Regions from separate parts of the Methylobacterium sp. 37f genome, predicted to be linked through region 1. Evidence: riboswitches for the same ligand, from Rfam matches in the RefSeq annotation. Region 1 holds a riboswitch; the other holds the start of a gene.

Region 1 (7,839 bases):
GGTCGGCCTCGGGCGGTCCCCATTCGGCATCGAGGGCCGCACGGGCGTCGTCCGGCAGCGTGCCGAGCCAGGTCCGATAGGCGTCGAGCGACACGACGCAATCCTTCGGCCCCCGGGTGAGCGCCCGCATCAGCCCATCGCCCTCCGGCAGATCGCCGACCGCGTAGCCGGCCTCGGCCAGATCCGACACGATCGCGCGCGCGCTCTCCGGGGTGTCGAGGCCGACCGCGAAGCCCGCGCGCCCGCCGCGCGCCGGATAATCCGAGAGCACCAGGGCGAGCCGGCGTTCCGTGCGGGGGAGGCGGGCTAGGCGGACCCAGGCGGCGGCTCTGTCGGCCAAGGCCGCGATGCCGTCCGCATGCGGCACGGCCCGGCGCTCGGCGAATCCCTGGCTCTCCGGACCTTCCTCCTTGAACCCGATCGGGAATCCGGAGAGGCGCCCGTCGAATTCCGGCAGGGCGACCTGCATGGCGAGATCGGCCGCGCCCATGCCGCGGGCGGAGGCGGCCCAGGCGTCGCGCGCCGCACCGATGCTGAAGGCCTGGAGGACCGGGCAATCGGCGGCATCAAGGACGAAGCCCGCGTCCTCCCGCGCCGAGAAGGCGGTGGCGGCGATCACGATGGCGGGACCGTGCGCGGCGATCGCCGCCCGCAGAGGCTTCGTCGCGGCCGGGTCCTTCAGGCTCGACACCGCCACGGCCATCACGGCGAAGCCGCGCGCCTGGAGCGCTGCACCGAGCGCGGCAATCGGCACGGTGTCGCCGGACAGGACGCTAGAGCGATAGACCACCAGCAGCGCCAGTGGCGCCTCGGCCGGAAGGGCCTGGAACGGCCGCCCGGCCGCGAGCGCCTGTGCGTCGTCGACGGGACCGCAGCCGGGGCATGCGACGAAGCCGCGCGGCAGGGGGAGCGGCGGCTCGACCGGCCCGGCCGATCCGATCTCGGCGGCGAGGCGTCCGATCAGGCGGCGCAGGTTTTCCGCGCCGCCGGCCCGGAAATAGCCGTCGAGGTCCGGAGCCAGGTCCGGCCGGGTGGAGAAGCCGTCGAGGCGGGGGTCGGGCCGGTCGTCGCCCGGCAGCACCACCAGGATCACGTCGTTGGCGCGGGCGGCCGCGCTCGCGCGCTCGATGCCGTAGCGCCAGTAATCGAGGCCGCCGAGGCAGCGGATGACGACGATCTGCGCCTTGGCGATCACCGCATCGACGTAGAGGTCGACCGACATCGGGTGGCGCAGCTTCGCGAGCTTGGCCAGCCGCAGGGTCGGCGCTTCGGGCGAACCCGCCGGAAAGGTTTTCGCGAAGGCCTGACCCATGCCGAACAGGTCGGAATCGGTGAAGGACAGGAAGACGATGTCGCCCGGCGCCTGACCGAGATCGACCGCGGCTTCACCCTCGTCGAGGGAGACCGTATCGATGCGGATCAGGTGCATGGCGGGTGCCGCGGCCTCATGGCCGCTCCTCCGACAGGGGCCTGCGCAGGCCGCCGCGACGGCGGCGGCGCAGGCGCCAGAGGCCGCGCAACAGAAGCACCGCGAGAGCGACGAGGGGGAGCCAGGGCAGGCTCCAGATGGCGAAGAGCAAGGCCGCGCCGGCACTCGCCCCGAAGATGGTGCCGGCCCTGGCCCAGGCCTCCTGCAACGGAGCGAGGGGACCTGCGCGTGCCTGGTCGGCCTGGAACGAGAGCGCGATGAGTTCGGTCTCGACGCGCCGCTCGAGGCCGCGCTGCTTGGCCTCGTCCTCCTCGATCTGCGCTTGAACCTGGGCGATTTCTTGCGCGATCCGGATCAGATCCTCGATGCGGGTGTCGGGTTTCGCGGCCAGGGCGTCGAGGCGTTCGCGGTAGGCTTTGCGCTGGGCGAGCCGCCGCACGCCATCCTCGATCGTCGGAGTCAGGTCGTCGGCCCGGGTCGCCTGGCGCTGCAGGATGACATCGCTCGCCTGCTCCCCCGGAAGGGGCGCCGTAACGAAGGCGAGGTAGGCCGCGACCGCGCTGTGCGGAAGGCGGATGTCGAGCTTTGCGGAGGGACGCCCGGACGGGCGTGAACTCTCGCCGAACGAAGCCGATATCAGGGTGCAGTCGAGGACCGTGTCGGTCACGCAGCGGTCCCGCGCCGCCGCGAAGTGCGCGCCGACGCGATCCGCCGGAAGATCGATGGTCAGTTCGTGGGTATAGGCGAGCTTGACCGCGGTTCGGGGCGCCGGGGATGCGGCGCTCACCGGTGCGCCGGCGGGCGTGTCCGACCGCCTGGCATCCCGGCAGCCCCCGATTCCGAGCAGGGCCGCGAGACCGAGGGCGGCGAGCGGCAGCCGCCGCCGGCGGAGCCCGGCCGGGACGGGCCGCAGGGCCGCGCGGCGATTCATCCCGCCAGTGCCTCGGCGACGGCGCCCTGGTCGAAGCCCTTCAGGCCGATGACGACGAGGCGGCCGTCCCGCGGCTCGGAGGCTTTCCAGGGCCGGTCGTAATGATGGCTGATCCGCGCGCCGACGCCCTGGACCACGAGGCGCATCGGCTTGCCGGTGACCTCGGCGAAGCCCTTGATGCGGAGCACGCCCGCGGTCTCGGCGGCGCGGGCGACGCGGATCGCCAGATCCTCGGCGGTGGCGGCGGACCGAACCGGGAGGGCCACCGAGTCGAAATCGTCGTGGTCGTGGTCCTCGCCCTCACCGTGATGGGAGGGGCGCGCGTCGAGGTCGTCCTCGGCTGCAGCCTCGAGACCCAGGATCACGCGCGGGTCGAGGCGGCCGTGCTCGGCCTCGACCATCTTAACCGCGCGGGGCAGGTGCCCGAGCACCTCGGCCCGAACCTTGGCGCGCCCGGCCTCGTCGAGGAGGTCGGCCTTGTTCATCACCACGAGGTCGGCGCAGAGGAGCTGGTCCTCGAACACCTCTTCCAGCGGGTTGTCGTGGTCGACGCTGGCATCGTCGGCGCGCTGGGCGGCCAGAGCCGCCGGATCGTCGGCGAAGAAGCCGGCCGCCACGGCCGGTCCGTCGATCACCGCGACCACGCCGTCCACCGTCACCCGCGAGCGGATGGCCGGCCACTGGAACGCCTGGACGAGGGGCTTCGGCAGGGCGAGGCCCGAGGTCTCGATCAGGATGTGCTCGGGCGGATCGGCCCGGTCGAGGAGCTTGTTCAGGGCCGGCACGAAATCGTCGGCCACGGTGCAGCAGATGCAGCCGTTGGCCAGTTCGACGATGTCCTCGTCGCCGCAGCCCTCGATGCCGCAGGCCGCCAGGAACGAGCCGTCGAAGCCTATATCGCCGAACTCGTTGACGATGATCGCGAGGCGGCGGCCGTTGGCGTTCTCGACGAGGTGGCGCACCAGCGTGGTCTTGCCGGCTCCGAGGAAGCCCGTGACGATCGTGCAGGGAATCTTGGCGACAAGAGTCATTCGGCGGCGTCCGGATGGGGGGGCGCCGCGACGGGCGGCGGGAATGTGGGCGGGAGCGGCGGCGGGAACGGCGGAATACGGGCGACGACGCCCTTGCGGAATTCCTGCGGCCGGGCCTTCCACGGTACGATGCCGTCCGGCGTCTCGGCATAGAGCGCGACGCCGTCCAGGATGATGCCGGCCGAGGCGACCGGATCGAGGTCGCCGTAGACGTAGGTCCAGCGCCCCTGCGACGCGACCGCCACCGTGCAGGGCCGCTTGCACACCGAGAGGCACTCGACGCTCTCGACCGTGATGCCCGGATGACCGCCCGCGCTCACCGCCTCCTGGAGGGCGGCGAGCAGGCGCGCCCCGGCGCGTGGCTCGGAAACGTCCCCGGCCGCCCGGCAGGTGGCGCAGACGTAGAGCGTGACGGCGGCGCTGTCCGTCCGAGGCGAGTCTTTGGGTATCTGATCCTGCAACTGGTCAGGCATGGGCCGTCCGGGCCTTGCCGAACAATCCCCAGGCCCAGCCATAGGCCAGCCCGATCACGGCCCAGAACACGAAGGCGATGCCGAGCGAGCGTGCGGCGAACTGCGCCGCGTAGGCCGCCGGCAGGTTCGAGGCGGCGTGGCTGGTCTCCGGCGCGCCCGCGAGATGGGGGGCGACCAGGAGCACGATGCCCCCCGCGATGGTGATCGGCGCGCGCCGGATCGCGATGAGGTACAGCCCCATGGCGGTGGCGAGCGCCGTCATCACCCACCAGAACTGGCGGTCGGCGAGCGGCGCCGCCGCCATGCCGGGCAGTTCCGGCGCCAGCCCGAGAGCCGGTGCCAGGGCCACCGCGAGGAACCCCCCGATGGCGAAGCGCAGGCCGGTCTCGGGGCTGGGCTCGCGGTTGCAGGCGAACAGCACGGCGCCGAGCAGCAGCGCGTAGCCGACGCCGCCCACCAGGGTGGCCAGCGCCGTGAAGGCCATGCGCGGCAGGCCGGGGCCCGGCTGCCAGTCGGGCGCGACCTCGCCGCCCGCGACCGACGGGTCCTTGGTGCCGTGATCGTGACCGCCGTGGACGCGCACGATCAGGGAGGCGGGCGACAGGCGTGCGGAATCTGCCGAGGCCTGCGTCTCGTAGCGCTCGGCCGCGATGATGAGCGGCGAGGTGAGCGCGAGCTGCAGGCCCGTCGCGACCACAGCCGCGAGGAAGCCGGCGACCAGGGCCGCCGACACGAGCCGGATGATCATGGGGGTGTCTGCCTTAGGCGGAGGCGCTCAGTGGCAGGGGAAATTCTGGCTGTGGCGGAAGTCGTGCGCCGCATTGTGCAGCGCCATCGCGGGGGCGAAGCCCGCCATGAACACGAGGCCGAGGCCGAGGAAGGCTGCCACGAGCACGGCGCCGAGACGCTCGTTGGTGCGGGTGCCGGTCAGGACGAGGGTGTTGGTCGACATCGGTTCATCTCCTGGCCGCCCCGCCGGCGGCCGTCACGGATCGATCGGGTGGACGGAAGGTCCACGCTCGATGGCAGGTCCACTCTCGGCGGCAGGTCTCCTGGCTCGCGGGTCGCTGGTCCTGCCGCCTTCCCGGATCGCTCCAGTGGCCGATGGCAGTCCCGTCTCCGCTCACAGTTGCGGGGGCAGCTGCGGTTTCAGGGTCGCCCCCTCACCGCATTCCCTTTTCACCCCGTCGCCGGGGCACCGTCCGATCCACGCTTCTACGCGGTTGCCGTCGCGCTGACAACGCGGCCCGGATCGGATTCCGGCCTTTGACCCGGGGGCTCGATTTCGGGCACAGGAGGCCCATGCCGAACCTCCCTCCCAGACTGACCCTCGTGCTCGGCGGCGCGCGCTCCGGCAAGAGCGCCCATGCGGAGGGGCTGATCGAGGCCTGTCCCGCCCCCTGGCTGTACCTCGCCACGGCGCAGGCCTGGGACGACGAGATGCGCGACCGCATCGCGCTCCACCGGAAGCGCCGCTCGGCCGACTGGATCACCCGGGACGTGCCGATGGACCTGGCCGGGGCGGTGGCCGCTGCGCCCGGGCCGGTGCTGGTCGATTGCCTCACCCTCTGGCTCACCAACCTGATCCTGGCCGAGGCCGACGTGGAGGCCGCCACCGCCGCGCTGCTGGCGGCCTGCGCGGCGGCGCCCGGCCCGGTGGTGCTGGTCGGCAACGAGGTCGGGCTCGGCATCGTGCCAGACAACGCGCTGGCCCGCCGGTTTCGCGATGCCGCCGGGCGGCTGCACCAGCGCCTCGCGCGGCAGGCCGACCACGTCGTCTTCCTGGTGGCGGGCCTGCCCCTGATCGTGAAACCCCAAGCCGGAGCCACCCCATGACGGACGCCGTGAACGACGCCGAACGCCATCGCGAAAAGATGGAGAAGCGCAAGGCGGTGCAGGACGCCGAGGTCGCCGGCAAGACGATCGAGAAGGGGCTTCTCATCGTCAACACCGGTCCCGGCAAGGGCAAGACCACGGCGGCCCTCGGGCTGATGCTGCGGGCGCTGGGCCATGGCTGGCGCGTCGGCGTGGTCCAGTTCATCAAGGGCGCCTGGGACACGGGCGAGAAGCACGCGCTCCAGGTCTTCGGGGACCGGATCGACTGGCACACCCTCGGCGAGGGTTTCACCTGGGAGACTCAGGACAAGGCCCGCGACATCGCCGCCGCCGAGCACGCCTGGGCCAAGGCCCTCGACCTGATGGCGGATCCGACGATCCGTCTCGTGGTGCTGGACGAGCTCAACATCGCGTTGCGCTACGATTACCTGGACCTCGATGCAGTGGTGGCGGCCTTCCAGGCGCGCCGGCCCGACCTCCACGTCATCGTCACCGGCCGCAATGCCAAGCCGGCCCTTATCGAGGCCGCTGACCTCGTCACCGAAATGGGCTCCGTGAAGCACCACTTCGCCGCCGGGGTGAAGGCCCAGGTGGGCATCGAATTCTGATGCGCTTCGCCCTCAGCCCGGTCGGGCTCCTTATCCTGTCGGGCATCCATCCGGCCTGCGCCGAAACCGCGCCGGCCTGGCCGGCCAGCTATCTCGGCCGCGTCGAGGCCCTGGCGGTGGTGGAGGGCCTGAACGCCCGGCTGCTCGCCAGCCGCTCCGCCACCGCGACCCTCGAAGGCTGGTGCGCCGAGCACGGCATGGCCGCGACGCCGCGGCTCGCGGCGAATCGGCAGCGCGGCGCGGACAAGCCCGCCTCGGAGGAGACGCGCCGGCGCCTGAATGCCGGCCCCGACACCGTCCTCCGCTACCGTCAGGTGCGGCTCGCCTGCGGCGACCACGTCCTGTCGGAGGCGGACAACTGGTACGTGCCCGACCGCCTGACCCCGGAGATGAACCGCCTGCTCGAGACCACCGACACGCCGTTCGGCCGGGCGGTCCAGGCCCTCGGCACGACGCGGCAGACCATCGGGGCGGAACTCCTGTGGCAGCCCCTGCCGCAAGGGTGGGAGCAGGCCCCGCCCCCGGCGGCGACCTGCGGCAACCTCGCGATCCCCGACCATCTGATCCGGCACCGGGCCGTGCTCTTCACAGCGGAGCGGGTGCCATTCTCGGAGGTCGTCGAGACCTACGGTGCCGCCATCCTGGCTTTTCATCGCGTCGCGCGGCCGGTCGATCCCGACTGCGCCGCGCCCCCTCCGGCGCGGCCTCAGCCATGACCCGCGCCATCATGATCCAGGGCACCGGCTCGGATGTCGGAAAGTCGCTGATCGTCGCCGGTCTGTGCCGGGTCTTCGCGCGGCGGGGGCTGAGCGTGCGGCCGTTCAAGCCGCAGAACATGTCGAACAACGCCGCCGTCACCGCCGATGGCGGGGAGATCGGGCGGGCACAGGCGCTGCAGGCCCGGGCGGCCGGGGTGGCGCCGTCGGTGCACATGAACCCGGTGCTGCTGAAGCCCCAGAGCGAGACCGGGAGTCAGGTCGTGGTCCAGGGCCGCATGGCCGGCACCGCCAAGGCGCGCGACTACCAGGCCTGGAAGCCGCGTCTCCTCGGTGCGGTGCTGGAGAGCTTTTCGCATCTGAAGGCCCAGGCCGACCTCGTCATCGTGGAGGGCGCGGGCTCGGCCTCGGAGGTCAATCTGCGGCGCGGCGACATCGCCAATATGGGGTTCGCCCGGGCTACCGGCACGCCGGTGATCCTGCTCGGCGACATCGACCGGGGCGGCGTCATCGCCAGCCTCGTCGGCACGAAAGCGGTGATCGACGCCGAGGACGCGGCGATGATCCGGGGCTTCCTGGTCAACCGCTTCCGCGGTGACCCGACCCTGTTCGCGGACGGGATGGCCACCATCGCGGCGGCGACTGGCTGGCCGAGCTTTGGGCTGATCCCGCACTTTCCCGACGCGGCCCGCCTGCCGGCGGAAGACGCCCTCGGCCTCGCCGGATCGGCCCCCGGCGGCACGCGGCGCAAGGTCGTGGCCGTGCCGGTGCTGCCGCGCATCGCCAATTTCGACGACCTCGACCCGCTCCGGGCC
Region 2 (7,839 bases), on a different contig from region 1:
GCGGCGATCAGCACGGGCCGATCGTCGACCTGGGTGAACCGGACCTCGACGGTGTGGAGTCGGGCCCTATCGTCGCGGTCAAGGTCGTCGAGAGCAAGGCCGTCGAGGGCGGCGCGGTCGACGGGATGGACAGGCCCGGCATAGGCCTCGCGCATCGGTGCCGGCGGGGAGCGGGGCGAGAACCAGTGGTTGGGGTTCATCGAGAGCCAGCCGCTCGCCACGAAGGTGAGGAGGCTCAGGCCCCCGAGGGTGCCGAGGAGGTGGTGCCAGCGCGCGAGGCCGCGATAGGGCGTCACCCCCGAGGCGTAGGGCCGGCGCAGCCGGAGGCGCCAGATCCCCAGGACGAGGCCGCTGAGCACCCCCGCGATGGCGATCCCCGACACCCACAGCACCGTGCCGCGCCACAGCTCGGCCCGGGCCCGCAGGGGCGTCGGGTAGAGCCAGTGCGGGATCGCCCCGAGCCAGTTCCACAGGCGCTCCCGGCGGGTGGTATCGAGCACGACCGCGCCGGTGCGGGCCGAGACGTAGAGCTCGGTGCCGGACGCGTCGCCCGGCGCCACCACGTGGAAGGGGCGCAGAGGGTCGTAGCGGTCCCGCACCGTCCATTGGTCGCGCCGCACCGCCCGCACGGTGGCGCCCGGCCCGAACGACGCCACGGCCGCCGCCGCGTCGATGGGGCCGAGGGTCTGCCCGGTCTCGGCCGAGACCGCGTGGCGCGCGCCGTCGCGGGTGGTGACCTGATAGACCGGCGCCCCGCCCCGCATCGACAGGCTGAGGCCGCCGGGGGGCGGGTCGAGCCCGGCCCGGGCCAGGGCCGCGTCGGGGCCGAGATGCACCCGGTCCCAGGCGATGGGCGTGAGATGGGACAGGCGCTCGGCCTCGGTGAGGGCCGGGAACGCCACGTAGAGCATCACCAGCCCCGACAGCACCCAGGCGGCGAGGAACAGCCCGGTGACGATGCCGAGCCAGCGATGGCCGAGGATCAGCCAGCGCTTGACGGGCTTCAGGAGCGCCCGCGTCGAAGGCGCCCGCATCAGAACCGCACGCTGTAGGCCACCTCGAAGGAGCGCGGGCGGCCGAGCAGCCAGTTGGTGCCGACCCCGTTCACCGCGTTGCCGCTGATCGCGTAGATCTCGTCGAAGAGGTTGTAGGCTCGCAGGGACAGCCGCGAGGACGGCGTGACCTGATGGTCGAGACCGGCATTGACCAGGGTGTAGGCCGGGCGCTGCGCCTGGTTGCCGAAGTCGCTGAAGGTCTCGCCCACGTGCTGCAGGCCGATCCGGGCCTCCCAGGCGGGGGCGAAGGCCCAATTGACCCAGAGATTGCCGACGCGCTCCGGCACGTCGATGGGCTGGCGTCCGGCATAGGAGACCACTGCGCTCCCGACCCTTTGGTTGAAGGCGTCGTACTGGGCGTGAAGCAGGGCCACGTTGGCGTCGATGCGCCAGGCCTCGAACAGGTGCAGGCTCAGGGCCGCCTCGACGCCGAGGGAGGATTGCTGCCCGACCTGGGTCGCGAGCGCCGCCTCGCCCGGCACCCGCGTGATCGGATTGTCCTTGACGATGCGGTAGCCGGCCAGGGTCCACTCGGCCCGGCCGTTCCAGGCGACGCCCTTGGCGCCGACCTCCACCTGCTCGCCGGTGGAGAGCTTCAAACCGGACAGATTCTGCGACAGCGAGATCAGGCTGCCGACCGGATCGGTGGCGGTGGCGTATTGGGCGTAGAGCGCCAGCAGGGGGGTCGGGTTGTAGACGGCGCCGAAGCGGTAGCTGAGCGCCTGGAAATCCTGCTCGAAGGCGGCGCCCGTGACGAGGTTGGTCCGGTGCAGCACCGGCGCGTCGTAGCGCATGCCGGCCAGCAGCGAGAGCTGATCGGACAGGATCAGGCGGTTCTCGGCGAAGACCGAGGCCTGGCGAGTGTTGGTGGCGTAGGCCGGAGTGGCGCGGCCATTGGCCGGGAACAGACCCGGGTCATAGGCGAAGGGATCGACGCTGGTGGTGAGGCCGCCGCCCTCGGAGCTGAAGTTGTTGGTGTGCCGGAACGCGATGGCGTTGACGTCGAACCCGGCCAGGAATTCGTTGCGGAATCCGAACACTGTGCCCCGGATCGTCGCGTCGAGGCGATTCCCGATCTGCTCCTGGCTGTGATAGATTTCGAGATAGTCCGAGCGGTCGATCCGCCCGGTGTCGCGGTTGAAGGCGTATTGCTCGACGTCCCGCCACTGGCGCCGGCTCTGGAGCCGGTAGGCGGTGTTGCGGATCGTGATGTCGGCGCTCGGCGTCCACTCCGCTCGCAGCTGCGTCCAGTTGTCGGTCCAGAGGATCTGGGCGTCGCGGACGTTGTAGTTGTTGAACCGGATGGCATCGCGGATGCGCCCGTCGATGAGCGGCGTGCCCCAGTAGCGCGTCGGCTCCTGGTAGCCGAAATCATGGCTCAGGGTGATGGCGAGGTCCGGATTCGCCTGCAGGGTCAGGGCGCCCGAGACCGCGAGATTGCGGAAGTCGCCGTCCGGCGCGATCCAGCCCGCGGCGCGGTTGCCGCTGATGTTGAGGCGGTAGGCGAGCGCCTCCCCGATGGGACCGCCGGAATCGAGGGCCAAGCGCGCCAGACCATCCGAGCCGATGGCCGCGCGCGCCACGTTGAAGGGCGTGAAGACCGGCTTCTTGGTCACCACGTTGATCACGCCGCCGATGGCGCCGTCGCCGTAGAGCACGGAGGCCGGCCCACGTAGCACCTCGATGCGCTCGACGTTCCAGGTGTCGAACGGGAAGGTGACGGTGCCCGCCCCGACGAACAGGCGGGTGCCGTCGTAGAGCTGCTGGATCGAGTTCGGGCCGGCGAAGCCCCGGGCCGTGAAGGCGCCGTTGCCGTTGCCGGGGGCCGCCACCGTGGTGATGCCGGTGGCGTTCTGGGTGACGGCCTCCGCCACCGTGTTCTGGCCGCGCAGGCGCGTGGTCTCCCCCGCGATCACGTCGACGCTGGCGGGGGTTTCCAGGGGCGTCAGGCCGAGGCGGCTGGCGCTGCGGCTCGAGCTGCGCAGGTTCAGCCCCTCGGCGGGCGGCGGGCCGCCGCGCCCGGAGCCCGCGACCTCCAGGGTCTCCAGGGTGACGGCCGAGTGGGATTCGCCGGGCGCGGCGTCGGCCGGCATCGGCAGCAGGCCGCCGAGCAGGGCCGCGAGCGGCCAGGATGTGAGGGGCCGGGATATCGGGGGGCGGGTTATCGGGGGCCAGGATATCAGGGGCAAGGATATCAGGGGCAAGACTTGGCCCTGCCGTGCGCGTCGGGCGCGTGGGGATCGGGACGGGATTTGGGCGAGGGCCATGGGACAACCGGGAAGGGGCGCGGGCATCGGCCAGGGCCGACGAGCCACCTCTGCTAAAGCGAATGTTATAATGTTACAATCGCTGAGTGGTGCCGGACGCGACGTTGTCCGCAAGCCAGCCGTCTCCGGACCGCGCGGGGCGATCGGACGAGGCGGACGGGAGCGGGACGCGCGGGCGCAGACGGGCATCGACGGGACGGCTGACGCGACGGGTCGCGCGGAGTGGCACGTCACCGCGAAGAGGTCGGTCCGTTCGCCGCATGCGAACGCCCCGACACCCACCAGGACACCCCGCCCGATGCGTTTCGCGTGTGACCACGACTGACGGCAGGTCTCCTGGCTCGCGGGTCACCGCCCTCTCATCGTCTTCCCAGAGGCTTGCAACCCCCAGTGACGTGTTGATGATGGGCTCGCCGCTTACAGTTGCGGGGGCAGCCGCGGCGTTGGGGCAGAGCCCCGCACCGCGTTCCCTTTTGATCCTCGATCCGAGGAACCGTCGCGCCGAAGCTAGGCGGTTTCCGGCGTCGGCGTCAATCGACGGGGACGATTCGCTCCCGGGAGCGTTGGCCCCGCGGCGGGGGTCGCACCTGCGATCGCCGGTCACGAAGGAGCAGAAGCACGATGTCCGAGGATGGGATCACGTTCGAACGGGTCCGCGAGCGCGCCCACGAGATCTGGGAGCGCAACCACCGTCCCGAAGGCTTCGAGGTCGAGTTCTGGCTGATGGCCGAGCGGGAACTCCGCGCCGAGCAGGCCCGCCGCAAGCCGGCCGCCGACCGGACCGCCTCGGAGACGCCGCCGGGGGCCGACACGACCACCCGGTGAAGCTGGCATGGCTCGCCTTCGGGCGAGGTCAGGCCGACGAGGCCCGCGGTGAGGCGCGTGCCGCCTGCCGGGGCGGAAAACCGTCAGGATCGGACGTCGAGCACGCCCATCATGCCGAGTTCCTCGTGCTCGAGAATGTGGCAATGGTACATGCGCGGCCCCGGCTGGTCCTGGCGCAGCAGGAGCCGGACCGTCTCGCCGGGCACGACGTTCACGGTGTCCTTCCAGGCGCGATAGCCCGGGGTTCTGACCTGTCCGTCCCTCTCGTAGGCGACGATCTGGAACTGGGTTCCGTGGACATGGAACGGGTGATCCATGTCCGACTGGTTGACGATGTCCCATTGTTCGACCTGGCCGACCTTCGAGACCTCGTCGATGCGGGTCATGTCGAAGCTCTTGTTGTTGATCAGGAACTTCATGTCGTGGCTGCCGGGCGGCTTGGCGGAGGCGGCACCGCCTTTCGCGGTTCCACCGTGATCCATGCCCGGCATGGCACCGTGATCCCTGCCCGGTATGGCACCGTGATCCATGGAGCCCATGTCCTCCGTCAGCACGAAGCGGCGGGTGACGACCGGGGCCTGGAGCGGGGCGATCGCCCGCAGCATCTTCGGCAGCGGCGGTGGCGGCGTCGCCGGTCGTCCCGCCACGTTCGCGGTCAGCAGGACCTTACCCGCCTCCTTCGGCTCCCCCGGTCCCATCCAGCCGCGCTCGTAGGCGAGCGTGGTCAGTTTGGCCGGGCCGGGCTGATCGAAGGAGACGATGAGTTCCACCCGCTCGGCCGGGGTGAGCAGCACCTCGTCGACGGCGACCGGCGCCTCGACGAGGCCGCCATCGGTGCCGATCAGGGTCATGCGGGCGCCCGCGAAGCGCAGGCGCAGGTAGCGCGCGTTGGTCGCGTTGACGAGCCGGAGGCGGCGCTTCTCGCCCGGCGCCACCGTCATCACCGGATTGCTCTGGCCGTTGACGAGCACGTGGTCGCCGACGCGACCGTTCATCAGGTCGACCATCGTGCTGGGCGGCATCGTGCCGTCCGCCGCGATCCGGAGATCGGTGAGCATCAGGACCGTGTCGCCATAGGCGGCCGGAATCGGATCGGATTTCGGCTTGACCAGGAAGAGCCCGGCGAGGCCGCGATAGACCTGTTCGGCGGTGAGGCCGTGCGGATGCGGATGAAACCAGTAGGTCGCCGCACTGCCCTCGGGCAGGTCGAAGGCGTAGCCGTGTTCGGCCCCGGACGCGACGGGGTTCATCGGGTTGCCGTCCTGGTCGGACGGCACCGGCATCCCATGCCAGTGGATCGTGGAGGGTTGCCCCGGAATGCCGTTCTGGAACGTGATCGCGACCCGGTCGCCCTCCTGCGCCTCGATCACCGGATGGCCGCCGTCATAGAGCAGCACCGGCGTGTCGAGGCCCTCCGCGTAGCGGACCACGCCGGGGCGCGCCGCGATCGTGGCCTCGAATCGACCGGGTCGGGTCGAGCGGTTGCGGAGCCGGGGCAGCTCCTTCAACGGCTGCCCCTGCGGCAGGACCGGCGCGGTGCCGGCCATCGGTGCCAACGGGCCGCCCGGCCCGGCCCCGGCACCCATGGGTCCCATGTCCCCCATGGCTCCCATGTCGTGCTTCATCTGAGCCGATGCGGGCCCGGTTCCGAGGACCCCTGCAAGACCTGCCAGGAATGTGCGCCGCTGCATGTCGGTGGTCTTTCGATAAAGCGGTCGCCCATGACGGCTGGAATTCAATCCAGCGGCCGTTCGTTGCGCGAACGAACCGGGCTTCGATCGCGGACGTAGCGGACCGATCGGCGCTGCCCTGGTAACGGGGCCGTCGTTTCGACGGCGATGCCTTCAGATGGGCCTCTGACCGAATCTTTTAGCCTCATCCTCCCGGCTATTGATAGAGCAGAGCCCATGACATTCGCGGCGTGATGAGATCTTTAAGGATAAAAATCGTCTGCCGATCCGTCATACTGAATTCCACCTATTTCTCGGTGTCAGGAAATGGTGTAACCAGCCCCTATGAGATTCGAGCAGCAATTCGTGCGCCTGATGGCGGCGGTGATCGTGATGATCATCGCCTACGTCGCGCCGTCCGCTGCTCGGGCTCACGAGGGCCATCACCCTGCGGATACGGCCGCCCTGACGACGGCGGAGGCGCCCAGCGCGCCGGCGGGCGCGTCCGCAACGCCCGACATCGCCACGGCGGTGACCGTCGGTTCGGGAATGCCCGCCGTGCTCGGCGACCAAGCCTTTCTCAGCAAACAAGCCCTGCTTGGTGAGAAAGCCCTCCTCAGTGAAGAGGTCTTGCTCGGCGCTGCGGCCGTGGTCCGTGTGGCGGTGCTGATCTCCGACGACACGGGGCGGGGCTGCTGCTCCGGTCCGTGCACGGGCACCCGCTGCGGAACCCCGATCTGCTGCGCGTCGGGCATCCTGTCGGCCACGGCCACCTTGCCGACGCTCGCCTACGGACGGGTGGTCCGCGTCTCCCGGCAGGTCGATCGCCGCCGCGGTCTCGGACCCGAGACGCTCTCCAGGCCCCCCAGACTCCGCGCGTAACGAACGGCGCCCCCGAGGCGCTCGACGGTCGGATCGTGCCCGCCAAAGGCGGGGGCACGCCCGGGATTTGAACGCGAGGAAGCTTCTCCCATGGTTTTTCGAATTGCCGCCGCCCTGGGCGCGGTGTGGCTGCTGGTCGGTACGCTGGCTGGTCCCGCGCAGGCTCATGAGGGGCACGACGACGGGGCCACGCCCGCGCTGGTGCTGACGTCCGTCGCCCCGCGCGGCGAGGCCGTCTCGGATGCCTTCGAGTTGACCGCCATCCTGCGGGATGCCTCGGTGACGTTCTACCTCGACCACTTCCGGACGAACCAGCCCGTCCGGGACGCCGTCCTGACGGCGGAGACGCCGGACGGCCAGCAGACGGCCGAGAAGACGGCGGACGGGGCCTACGCTCTGCCCGTGCCGTGGCTCGCCAAGTCGGGCCTGCACGACTTGCTGGTGACCGTCAGCGCGGGGGACGTGGTCGACATCCTCACCGTGCCGCTGTCCATGCCGAAGGCGGGGGCGTCTTCGGCGACCGCGGCGGCCACCGGCGGGCCGATGTCCGAGGGGATGGCCTCTCCGGTCGCCGAACTGAAGGCGCGCCTCGGCGCACAGAACCCGATGCTGATCGCAGCGGGCGCCTTCCTCCTCGGGGTGCTGGTCACCGGACTGACGCGGGCGCGGCGCAGCCTGAGGCTGGGGGCCGTGCTGGCCGCGGCCCTGGCCGTCATCCTGGCCCTGGGCACGCTCGCCTTCGCCCACGGCGACGAGGATCACGGCGCGCCGGTGACGGGGGCCGCCCTGCCGGGTCCCGGAAAAGCCGCGACGGACCTCGCCCAGCGCCTGCCCGACGGCTCCGTGTTCGTACCCAAGCCGACCCAGCGCCTCCTCGACCTGCGCACCACTCTGACGAAGCAGGGCACCTTCCACCGCACCGTCGAATTGCCGGCCCGCGTCATTCCGGACCCGAACGCCAGCGGCGTCGTGCAATCCTCGGTGGGCGGCCGCCTGTCGCCGCCGCCCTCCGGGCTCTTCCCGCGGCTCGGCACGATCGTGAAGAAGGGGGACGTGCTCGCCTACGTGACGCCCCCGGTCCAGGCCATCGACGTCTCGGACATGCGCCAGCGCCAGGGCGAGCTCGACCAGCAGATCGAC

The links. A riboswitch is a leader RNA that binds a small molecule or an ion and turns the genes downstream of it on or off. The one in region 1 is predicted to bind cobalamin.
Region 2: it holds a riboswitch for cobalamin, as region 1 does, so the genes downstream of both, J7U37_RS18625 (TonB-dependent siderophore receptor) here and J7U37_RS05285 (CbtB-domain containing protein) in region 1, are expected to answer to the same signal.

The regions. Positions count from the first base shown of each region.
Region 1 is NZ_JAGHKN010000005.1:113,030-120,868, reverse strand. It holds gene cobN (cobaltochelatase subunit CobN) at 1-1,429, opposite strand, end outside; gene J7U37_RS05305 (DUF4349 domain-containing protein) at 1,446-2,360, opposite strand; gene cobW (cobalamin biosynthesis protein CobW) at 2,357-3,391, opposite strand; gene J7U37_RS05295 (DUF1636 domain-containing protein) at 3,388-3,864, opposite strand; gene J7U37_RS05290 (CbtA family protein) at 3,857-4,612, opposite strand; gene J7U37_RS05285 (CbtB-domain containing protein) at 4,640-4,816, opposite strand; cobalamin riboswitch at 4,889-5,082, opposite strand; gene cobU (bifunctional adenosylcobinamide kinase/adenosylcobinamide-phosphate guanylyltransferase) at 5,167-5,700, shown strand; gene cobO (cob(I)yrinic acid a,c-diamide adenosyltransferase) at 5,697-6,308, shown strand; gene J7U37_RS05270 (hypothetical protein) at 6,308-7,024, shown strand; gene J7U37_RS05265 (cobyric acid synthase) at 7,021-7,839, shown strand, end outside.
Region 2 is NZ_JAGHKN010000031.1:54,489-62,327, reverse strand. It holds gene J7U37_RS18630 (PepSY domain-containing protein) at 1-1,034, opposite strand, end outside; gene J7U37_RS18625 (TonB-dependent siderophore receptor) at 1,034-3,148, opposite strand; cobalamin riboswitch at 3,631-3,835, opposite strand; gene J7U37_RS18620 (DUF2934 domain-containing protein) at 3,944-4,147, shown strand; gene J7U37_RS18615 (multicopper oxidase family protein) at 4,231-5,838, opposite strand; gene J7U37_RS18610 (hypothetical protein) at 6,184-6,699, shown strand; gene J7U37_RS18605 (efflux RND transporter periplasmic adaptor subunit) at 6,790-7,839, shown strand, end outside.